One region of the Sinomonas terrae genome, then DNA from elsewhere that is predicted to be linked to it. Evidence: predicted binding sites of a transcription regulator. Region 1 holds the regulator's gene; the other holds the start of a gene.
The links. The regulator Rex, encoded in region 1, represses fermentation and respiration genes when NADH is low (regulators of the CRP and FNR family bind a similar motif). The targets are predictions, from matches to a motif close to CTTGTGAANNNNTTCACAAG.
Positions count from the first base shown of each region.

Region 2: a site for Rex is predicted at 2,793-2,812, ahead of L0M17_RS08255 (glyceraldehyde-3-phosphate dehydrogenase). Genes of this name have one in related genera too.

Region 1 covers NZ_JAKZBV010000001.1:802,929-807,702, forward strand. Annotated here, with positions in the region: gene L0M17_RS03695 (Nramp family divalent metal transporter) at 1-382, shown strand, start outside; gene L0M17_RS03700 (HAD family hydrolase) at 597-1,406, opposite strand; gene L0M17_RS03705 (glutaredoxin family protein) at 1,455-1,718, shown strand; gene L0M17_RS03710 (redox-sensing transcriptional repressor Rex) at 1,805-2,533, shown strand; gene L0M17_RS03715 (hypothetical protein) at 2,554-3,147, opposite strand; gene L0M17_RS03720 (hypothetical protein) at 3,161-4,198, opposite strand; gene L0M17_RS03725 (YceI family protein) at 4,400-4,774, opposite strand, start outside.
Region 2 covers NZ_JAKZBV010000001.1:1,768,582-1,773,355, forward strand. Annotated here, with positions in the region: gene L0M17_RS08235 (Nif3-like dinuclear metal center hexameric protein) at 1-747, shown strand, start outside; gene L0M17_RS08240 (zinc ribbon domain-containing protein) at 792-1,526, shown strand; gene L0M17_RS08245 (YaaA family protein) at 1,527-2,291, opposite strand; RNA gene rnpB (RNase P RNA component class A) at 2,370-2,774, shown strand; gene L0M17_RS08255 (glyceraldehyde-3-phosphate dehydrogenase) at 2,985-4,481, shown strand; gene L0M17_RS08260 (hypothetical protein) at 4,523-4,723, shown strand.

The DNA of each region.
Region 1 (4,774 bases):
CGGCACGGGGCTGCTCGGCGTTCCGGTCCTCGCGTCGGCAGCGTGCATCGGCATCAGCGGCCTCACCGGAAAGGCCTGGGGATTCGACCGCAGTCCGCGCAAGGCTCCGCTCTTCTATGGGCTGCTGCTCGCCGGGCTCATCGTCGGCACGATTCTGGCGTCGATGTTCACCGACGCCATTGCCCTGTTGGTCCTCTCGGCGATGCTCAACGCCATCGCCGCGGCGCCGTTCCTCGTCGTCGTCCTTCTGATTGCCGGGAACCGGGCGATTATGGGCAAGCGGACCAACGGCCGGCTGTCGAACACTGTCGGTTGGGTGACGGCGGGCATCATGGGGGCGGCTGGCATACTCGCGATCTGGGCCCAGTTCGCTGGGGGCTAAAGAAAGCAGGGGCTGGCGAAGGCTGGGGCTGGAGAAGGCTGGGGGCTGGAGCGCCGCCCACCTTCTCCATTTCGGGTACGCCAACTCCCTCCTCCTCGTACTCGAGACGGCCAGGGGGAGGGTATCCGTACCCGAGACGGCCCGGGGGAGGAATATCTGTACCCGAGACGGCCAGGGGGAGGGATATCTGTAGCCGAAACGGCAAGGAGGGCGGCTAGCGTCGGAAGCGCGTGTAGCTGCGCCAGAGTCCGTAGACCGCACCGCCGAGGGTCGCGAGCTTGAGGCCGAGGGTCGCGGCGCGTCGGCCCGCCCGGAAGTCGTAGATGGGCCAGTTGTGCGTGTTCGCGTGGTGGCGGAGGCGGGCGTCGGGATTGATGGCCACAGGATGGCCCACGAGGCTGAGCAGCGGAATGTCGTTGTGCGAGTCCGAGTAGGCCCAGCAGCGCTTGAGGTCCAGGCTCTCCCGCTCCGCGAGCTCGGCCACCGCTTCCGCCTTGGCTTTGCCATGCAGGATGTGGCCCACGATCCGCCCGGTGTACTCGCCGTTCTCGATCTCCGCGACAGTGCCGAGCGCGCCTGTGAGCCCGAGCCGCTCCGAGATGACGGACGCGATCTCGATGGGCGTCGCCGTCACAAGCCACACCCGCCGCCCAACGCGCAGGTGCTGCTCAGCGAGCGCCTTCGTGCCGGGCCAGATCCGGGATTCGATCATCTCGTCATAGACCTCGTACCCGACGGTTGCGACGTCCTCGGCCCGGATGCCGGCCGCGAGCGCGAGGGCTGAGCTTTGAATCGAGTGCACGTCTTCGAGGGTTTCGCCCCGGAGGAGGAACGTGAACTGCTTCCACGCGAACCCCGCCGCGTCGCGGAGGGTGAAGACCTTGCGCTCGTACATCTTCCGGCCCACATGGAAGAGGCTCGCGCCGCGCATGAGGGTGTTGTCGACGTCGAAGAACGCCGCCTCGGTAGGCCGCGCCTGCGGAGCCGGGCGCGCCGAGGCATACGCGTACTTCTGGGCGGGCATGGTCCGAGTGTAGTCAACACCGGAGGGGCACCGCGCTACCGTGGAGGCATGCACACCCCCGAGATCGTTCTGGTCACCCGTCGCGAGTGCCATCTGTGCGAGGCAGCGCGCGACGTCGTGGGCAGGGTTGCCGCGGACATCGGCGCCTCTTGGAGCGAGCGGCTCATTGACGACGACGGAGATCTTGCCGCGCGCTTCGCCGAGGAGGTTCCGGTGGTGCTCGTGGATGGCGTGCAGCGGGACTTCTGGAAGATCGATGAGGCACGACTTCGCCGCACGCTCGCTGCCGCTTCCCGGACGGAGCAGGGCTGACGCTTTGGCAACTGTCGTTTTGGCTGGCGAGCAGCACGGTCCTAGAGTGAGTCGGGCCTAGGAACGGTCGCGGAAGGAATGATGCAGTGACGTCTCACGCGCAGTCGCCTGAGGGCGTCACGGGTGAGGCGCCCGCGAAACGGTTGCCGAGTGCCGTCGTCGCCCGGCTCACCGTCTATCTCCGCGCGCTCAACGGCTTCGTCGCGGAAGGGATTGAGCGGGTCTCCTCCGATGCTCTCGCCGAGGCATCTGGGGTGAGTTCGGCTACTCTCCGGAAGGACCTCTCCCAGCTCGGCTCCTACGGCACCCGGGGCGTGGGCTACGAAGTGGACAACCTCCTGCAGCACCTCTCGGCCGCGCTGGGACTCACCCGCGATTGGCGAGTCGCGATCGTCGGCGCGGGAAACCTCGGCCGTGCCCTAGCCCGGTATGGCGGCTTCGAGGTGCGAGGCTTCGAGGTCGTCGCGCTGCTGGACACGGACCCGGAGATCATCGGCAACGAGGTGGGCTGGCTCCGCGTCACGGACGCGGCGAACCTCGAGGCCATCTTCCGCCGCACACGGGCGAATATGGCCGTCTTGGCCCTGCCGGGATCAGCCGCGCAGCAGGCCTGCGACCGGGTGATTTCTGCTGGCGTCCGGAGCATCCTCAGCTTCGCGCCGACGATCCTGCAGGTGCCCCGCGGCGTGACCCTCCGCAAGGTGGACATGGCGACCGAGCTGCAGATCCTCGCCTACCACGCGCAGCGCGGCGAGGCGGGCGGCCAGACCGGCGAGAACGAGCACGGCGAGCCAGCGGCGGGCACCGCCCCCTAGCGAGAGGGCGGGCGGCGCGGCTAGCGGATGTAGCCCCTCCGTGCCGCGGCGGCGGTTGCGAAGTAGAAGTTCGACGGCGGGAGCCACTCGAGCACGGTCGCCACCACGTAGGCGGTGGTCGTCGTAGCGCTCAAGAGGTAGAGCGGCGCCTGTGAGAAGAACTGGTTCACCATGATCGGCGCGAGGGCGAACAGGTAGATGATGCCCAAGAGCGCGCTCAGCGCGGAAAGGGCGGCGAAGACCGTCTGCAGGATCCGGACCCAGTTGCGCCCCGAGCGGATTCCGAAGGCTATGAGGATCCCGATTGCGGCGAAGACCAGCGTGGTCACCCACAGTGTCGGCTCGATCATGCCCTGGATCTGCTCAGCCAGGCCCGGCGGGAGGGACTGGCGGGAGCGGATGGCGACTTCGGCGAGCGTCGTGTTCACACTGTTCTGCGCGATCTGCGCTTGCGCCGGCACAGCCAGAAGCGGCAGCACCGCTGAGGCGATGAGGCACCAGAAGGCAGCATTGACCGTGCCGGGCCGCTCCAAGCGCCGCGGGCCGGGCATCCCCGGGAACGCACCTGTCGGGAGCTGGCTGGGCCAGGGGCCGGAGTGCGGACTCTGAGTCATGTGGCTCACCGCCTCACTGCCCATAGGGGTTTCCGAAGGACCGCGGGGGGCCGGAATAGGGGTTGTTGAACTGGTTCTGGTTGTCGAGGAACGCAGAGACCGGCCGGCGGAACAGGAGGATGATCGACGCGATCGCGAGCGCAATGGTGATGAGCGAGAAGAGCCCGGCGCCGAAGAAGCTCAGGATCGCGAGGGCGAGGAACACGGTGGCGAGTACGCGCGCCCAGCGGCGCCCTCTCCTGAGGAAGACAGCGGAAACCGCGAGCACGATGGCGTTGATCACCGCTCCGGCGAAGAGAACCCACAGGAACGTCAGGATGAGGCTACGGACCCTATCCGGTGCGAGCGGGGGCCTTGTCGCCTCCTGTGAGTACATGTTCTGGAGCGTGCCGATCTGGCTCGAGGTAACCGCGAGGCCCAAAATGCCCACGAGCACCTCGACGATGGCAGTCGCGATGATGAGCCAGAAGACAATCGTGACGGCCGACTGCTGGGCACTCGGCGGCGGGGTCTCGTAGCCGAAGGAGCCCGACCCGGGCGAGCCGTAGGGAGCCTGGCCGTACGGACTCTGGCCGTACTGGGGAGTTTGGCCGTACTGGGGAGTTTGGCCGTACTGGGGAGTTTGGCCGTATTGGGAAGGCTGGCCGTATTGGGGGGCCTTGTCGTACTGCGGAGGCTGGCCGTACTGGGGTTGCCCGTACTGCGGCTGCCCGTACTGAGAGGGTTGCCCGTACTGCGGCGGTTGCCCGTACTGGGACGGCTGCCCGTACTGGGGCGGTTGCTGCGCGTGGTGCCCGGGCTCCGGAGTCTGGGCGCCGGGGGCATACTGCCCGAAGCGAGGCGCCGGCCTCGGCTCCTCGGCGCCGGTCCCTGTGCTTTCGGTTCCCGTTCCCTCGGGTCGAGAGCTCCCAGTTCCCGCGCTCTCGGATGCGCTTCCCTCAGTTCCCGCGCTCCCAGTTCCCGCGCTTTCAGATCCGGTTCCCTCAGGTCCCGCGCTCTCGCGTCCCGCGTCATCGTCCCGCGGGCCCTCGGGCTGCTGGGGGTTGCTCATGGCTCGTCCTCCGCTCGGCGAATACGGAGCGGCCACTGTTCCGTCCCCGCAATGCCCACCATACCGGCAGGGACCCCGCAAAAGCTCGGATATTCGGGGCCGAGATCTCCACGGAATTCTTGCCGCAATCCTCCCTCTGACGCGACGAAGCCCCGCCCAGTGAGCGGTTGCTCGGGCGGGGCTTCGCTACGCCGTCAGGGGTCAGGCCTGGGGTGCCGTGAAGGCGAGGTCGAGGGAGATCACGACCTTGTCGCTCACGAGCACGCCGCCCGCCTCGAGGGCAGCGTTCCACGTGAGGCCGAACTCCTTGCGGGAGATCGTGGTCTCTCCGGAGATTCCGGCGCGGGTGGTGCCGAACGGGTCGACGGCAACGCCGTTGAACTCGGTCTCGATCGTGACCTGCTGGGTGACGCCCTTGATGGTGAGGTCGCCGGTGACGTCGTAGGACTCGCCGTTGTGCTCGATGGCGGTCGAGACGAAGGTCATCTCGGGGAATTCCTCGACGTCGAAGAAATCGGCGCCCTTGACGTGGGCGTCGCGATTCGCGTCGCCGGAGTCGAAGGATGCAGTCTTGAT
Region 2 (4,774 bases), 970 kb from region 1:
CATCCCTCGCAGGAGGTGACCAAGGTGCTCTTCGCGGTGGACCCCGTCCTCGAGGTGATCGAAGAGGCTGCGACGTGGGGCGCCGATCTCCTCATCACCCATCACCCCCTGCTTCTGCGCGGCGTCCATTCGGTCGCGGCGAACACCCCCAAGGGGAGGGCGGTGCACCGCCTGATCGAGTCCGGCACCGCATTGCTGACTGTTCACACCAACGGTGACAGCGCAGTGGGCGGCGTCTCCGACGTCCTCGCCGACGCCCTCGGGCTTGAGAACGTCGAGCCGCTCACGAAGGCGGAGAACGGTCTGCCTGAGGAGGGCATCGGTCGCGTCGGCGAGTTCCCCGAGATCACGAGTCTCGCCGACTTCGCTGGAACCCTGTTCGGGATCCTCCCCACGGTTGCCGGGGGAGTGCGGGTCTCGGGTGACCGTGACGGACTCGTGCGCCGCGTCGCGCTCTGTGGCGGCGCAGGGGACAGCCTCTTCGAGAGTGTCCGAGCCGCGGGCGCCGATGTGTATGTGACCGCCGATCTTCGGCACCACCCGGCGTCTGAGGCTCGCGAATCGAGCCCTGACGGGCGCCCGTACCTCATCGATGTGAGCCATTTCGCGAGCGAGTGGCTGTGGCTGCCCGCGGCGGCGCAGGCGCTCGACAACGTCCTGCACGACCAGGGGCATGCGATCGACATCCGGGTCTCCACGGTCAATACCGACCCATGGGACTTCATCCTCACGCCCGGCGAGGGATAGAGTCGCAGCCACGAGCGGCACGCTCGAACCCGCTAGGAGGAACTATGCCCAAAGCCCCCGCTGCCGAACAGCTCAAGCTGCTCGACCTCCAGGCGCTCGACGCGAAGCTCCATTCCCTGGACTTGCGCAGGCAGGCGCTCGACGCCGACCCGCGGCTTGTACCGATTGCGGAGGAACTGGCGGCTGCCTCGCGCGCCGCACGTGAGGCCGACCTCGCTGTCGAGGAAGCGCAGGCTGAGCTCGTCAAGGTCGAGCAGAGCGTCGAGCAGGTCAGCGCAAGGATCGAAAAGGACGAGGCGCGGCTCTACGCGGGTGGCCTCTCGAAGGACCTCCAGGCGCTCCAGCACGACATCGAGGGGCTCTCTGCGCGTCGCTCGGACCTCGAAGACGCGGAGCTCGAGGTCCTCGAACGGCTCGACGGCCTGCGCGGGCGACAGGCTGCTGCGGCAGCCGAGCTCGCTCAGGCGCAAGCAGCGAGCGCGGCCCTCCGGAGTGAGCTCGACGCTCAGCTCTCCGCCGTGGCCGAGGAGCGCGCCCACGTGGCTTCCGAGAGGTCAGAGGTCGCAGCCCACATTGATGGGGGCCTCGTCGAGGTCTACGAAAAGACCCTCGCAAAACGCGGTGTCGGGGCGGCGCGCCTGTTCCACGGCACCTCTGAGGGGTCGGGCATGTCTCTCAGCCCTGGTGATCTCGCCGCCATTCGCTCTGCCTCCGAGGACGATGTGGTCTTCTGCCCCGATTCGGGCTGCATCCTCGTGCGCTCACCCGAGTGGAGCTGACTAGCCCTCGAGGACGAGGACGAGCGAGGAAGGCTTCCTGCCGGTGCCTTCGTGGAACTCGGCGTTCCAGCGTTCCCGCGCGGCTGTCAGGAGCGCTTCGGGGGTGCCGGCAGTCCGCCCCTTGCGGGTGAGCAGATGCCGGACGAACTCGCCCCGATGATGCTTCGCGAAATGGCTCACCACTGTTCGCTTCCCGTTCCGCTCGCTCAGGACGTCGACCGTGACCGTCCGGCTGGCCGGGGGAGCGTAGGCGGCGGCGTAAGTGCTCGATCGGCAGTCGACGACGAGGCCCTCGGAGGCGCGTTCGACGAGTGCCTCGGCGAGGTGCGGCTTCCAGAAGGAGGCGAGCCTCCCGAGGCCGGGGAGCGCCGTCGACATTGAGAGACGGTAGGCCGGGACGAGATCCGAGAAGCCCACCGCGCCCCACAGCGCCGAAATCACTACGATCGAGGCGTCGGCCTTCCGCCGCTGAGCGGGGGTGAGGGACGAGTAGCCGAGTGCCTCATACAGCACTCCTGAGTAGACCTGGTGCGCGGGCGCCGCCGGCTCGGCGTGAAGCCGCCGGTTGCGCTCGACGTCGTGCGCAAGGGAAGGTCCCACACCTAGGGCTTCAAGCGCATCGTGGCGCGCGCTGACCTCGGCGAGGCTCTCCATCACCTCCTTGCGCGCGACCTCGAGGCCGGGGAAGCTCAAGGCGGAAAGATCGACGGCGGCGCCCTCCGGGGCGGGGGTCTTGCCTTCGGAGGGCGGCAGGAGGATGAGCACCACGGAATCCTACCGTCGCCCAGACGAATCCGCCGTGCGGAGAAGAGGCGCACCGCCGGTAGAATGCTGGGGCGAGGTCAGGTCGGCCGGGCGATCGCGGGACGCTTCTTCCATTCAGGAGGGTGTCGCGAGGAAAGTCCGGGCTCCGCAGGGCAGGGTGGTGGGTAACGCCCACTCGGGGAAACCCGCAGGCCAGTGCCACAGAGAAGAGACCGCCGTCGCGGGCCACGTCATCGACGCTGACCGTGACGGTAAGGGTGAAACGGCGGTGTAAGAGACCACCAGCTCCTCGGGTGACCGAGGAGGCTCGGTAAACCCCACCCGGAGCAAGGCCAGACAGGGCGCGTTCGAGGGCTGCCCGCCCGAGCGCCCGGGTAGGCCGCTTGAGGCCGCCGGCAACGGCGGTCCTAGATGGATGATCGCCTCCCATGCTGGGGCAACTCGGCATGGTGACAGAACCCGGCTCACAGGCCGGCCTGTCCTCGCACCCGAAAGTGAGAGTCTGTGAGTGACTTCACAGGCGTTCCCGGCCTGTCCCTTGGATGCGGCCCGTAGAATTGATAATGAACGTGGAAGTTCAGGAGCCGGCTCTGCGATCGCAGTGTCGGCTTTCTTCGTGTCGGGCGCCAGCACCAGGCCCCGGCCGCGCACGACGGCGTGCGCAAGACCGCAGAGAAAGGCACCTGTGTGAGCATGACGGAGACAGCCCGTAAAGTGGACGCCAGCCTCAACATCTGGGTCGGCCGAGAGGCCGCGGCGGAAGAGATGATCCCCCTGATCGGGCGCCTGTACCGCGAGAACAACGTCGTGACCTCTGTTCACGGCCGCAGTCTTATCAACCAGTCCGTCGTGAGCCTGCTCAAGCTCCACCGTTGGGCCCGGCAGATCGACAGCGAGGAGCTCGACCTCGAGGAGACCCTCCCGATCCTGAGGGTCCTCGATTCGCTTCAGCTCGGCGCCGCGTCGCTAGATCTCGCGCGGCTCAACGAGAAGTTCCGTTCCGAGGGAGCCGGCCGCTCGCTCGAGGCGTTCCTCCGCGACGAACTCGCGCCCATCGTCGGGCAGCACGGAGCCGACCCCCGGCCGAGCACCGACGTCGTTCTGTACGGCTTCGGCCGCATCGGCCGACTCGTGGCGCGCATCCTCATCGAGCATGCAGGCGGCGGCCACGGGCTTCGCCTGCGGGCGATCGTCGTGCGCAAGGGTTCGGACAAGGACCTCGTCAAGCGTGCGAGCCTCCTCCGCCGCGACTCCGTTCACGGTCCCTTCGAAGGAACCCTCACCGTCGACGAGGAGAACAACACCATCCTCGCGAACGGGACGCTCATCCAGGTGATCTACTCCGACAACCCCGCAACGGTCGACTACACCGCGTACGGGATCGACAACGCGATCGTGGTCGACAACACCGGAAAGTGGCGTGACGAGGCGGGCCTTTCGCAGCACCTCGAGAGCAAGGGCGTTGCGCGGGTGCTCCTGACCGCGCCCGGCAAGGGCGGTCTGCCGAACATCGTCCACGGCATCAACCACTCAGACATCACTGAAGCGGAGCGCATCGTCACTGCTGCTTCCTGCACGACCAACGCGATCACGCCGGTCCTCAAGGCCGTCAACGACAAGTTCGGCGTCGTTCACGGCCACGTCGAGACGGTGCACTCGTTCACCAACGATCAGAACCTCACCGACAACTTCCACAAGGGCGACCGCCGCGGCCGTTCTGCCGCCCTCAATATGGTGCTCACCGAGACCGGTGCGGCAAAGGCAGTCGCGAAGGCCCTTCCCGAGCTCGCCGGGAAGCTCACGGGCAACGCGATCCGCGTCCCCACCCCTGACGTCTCGATGGCCATCCTCAACCTGACCCTCGAGCACGAGACCACGAAGGACGAGGTCAACGCCTACCTGCGCGACGTGTCGCTGCATTCGGAGCTGCGGAAGCAGATCGACTACATCGCGTCCCCGGAGGTCGTCTCGACCGACTTCGTCGGGTCGCGTCGGGCTGGGATCGTCGACGGGCTCGCGACAATCAGCAATGGAAAGAACCTCGTGCTGTACGTGTGGTACGACAACGAGTTCGGCTACAGCTGCCAGGTGGTGCGCGTGCTCGAGGAGATGGCGGGCGTTCAGGCTCCTTCCTTCCCGGCTCAGTCCGCAGAGCGGGCGCCGCAGGAACTTTTGGCAACAACTCGGTGACGTCACTGGATTCACCCAGCGAGCGGGGGCAGGATGCACCTATGGAAGCGACTGAGCACGAGAGCACTCTGGAACACGCACTCGACGTGGCCAAGGAGAACGCGAAGCAGGCGCGCCGCTTGCTCGAGCACGCCAGGGCAAAGCTCGAAACCGGCGACGTGAGCCCTGAGCGGGTGACGCAGCTAGAAGAGCTGCTTCGAACCGCTGAGGAGGATCTGGCTCGGGTGACGAGGGAGCAGTAGCCTCCCACCGTCACGGGTGAGAAGAACCGCCGTCTAGTCAGGCCGTCTAGT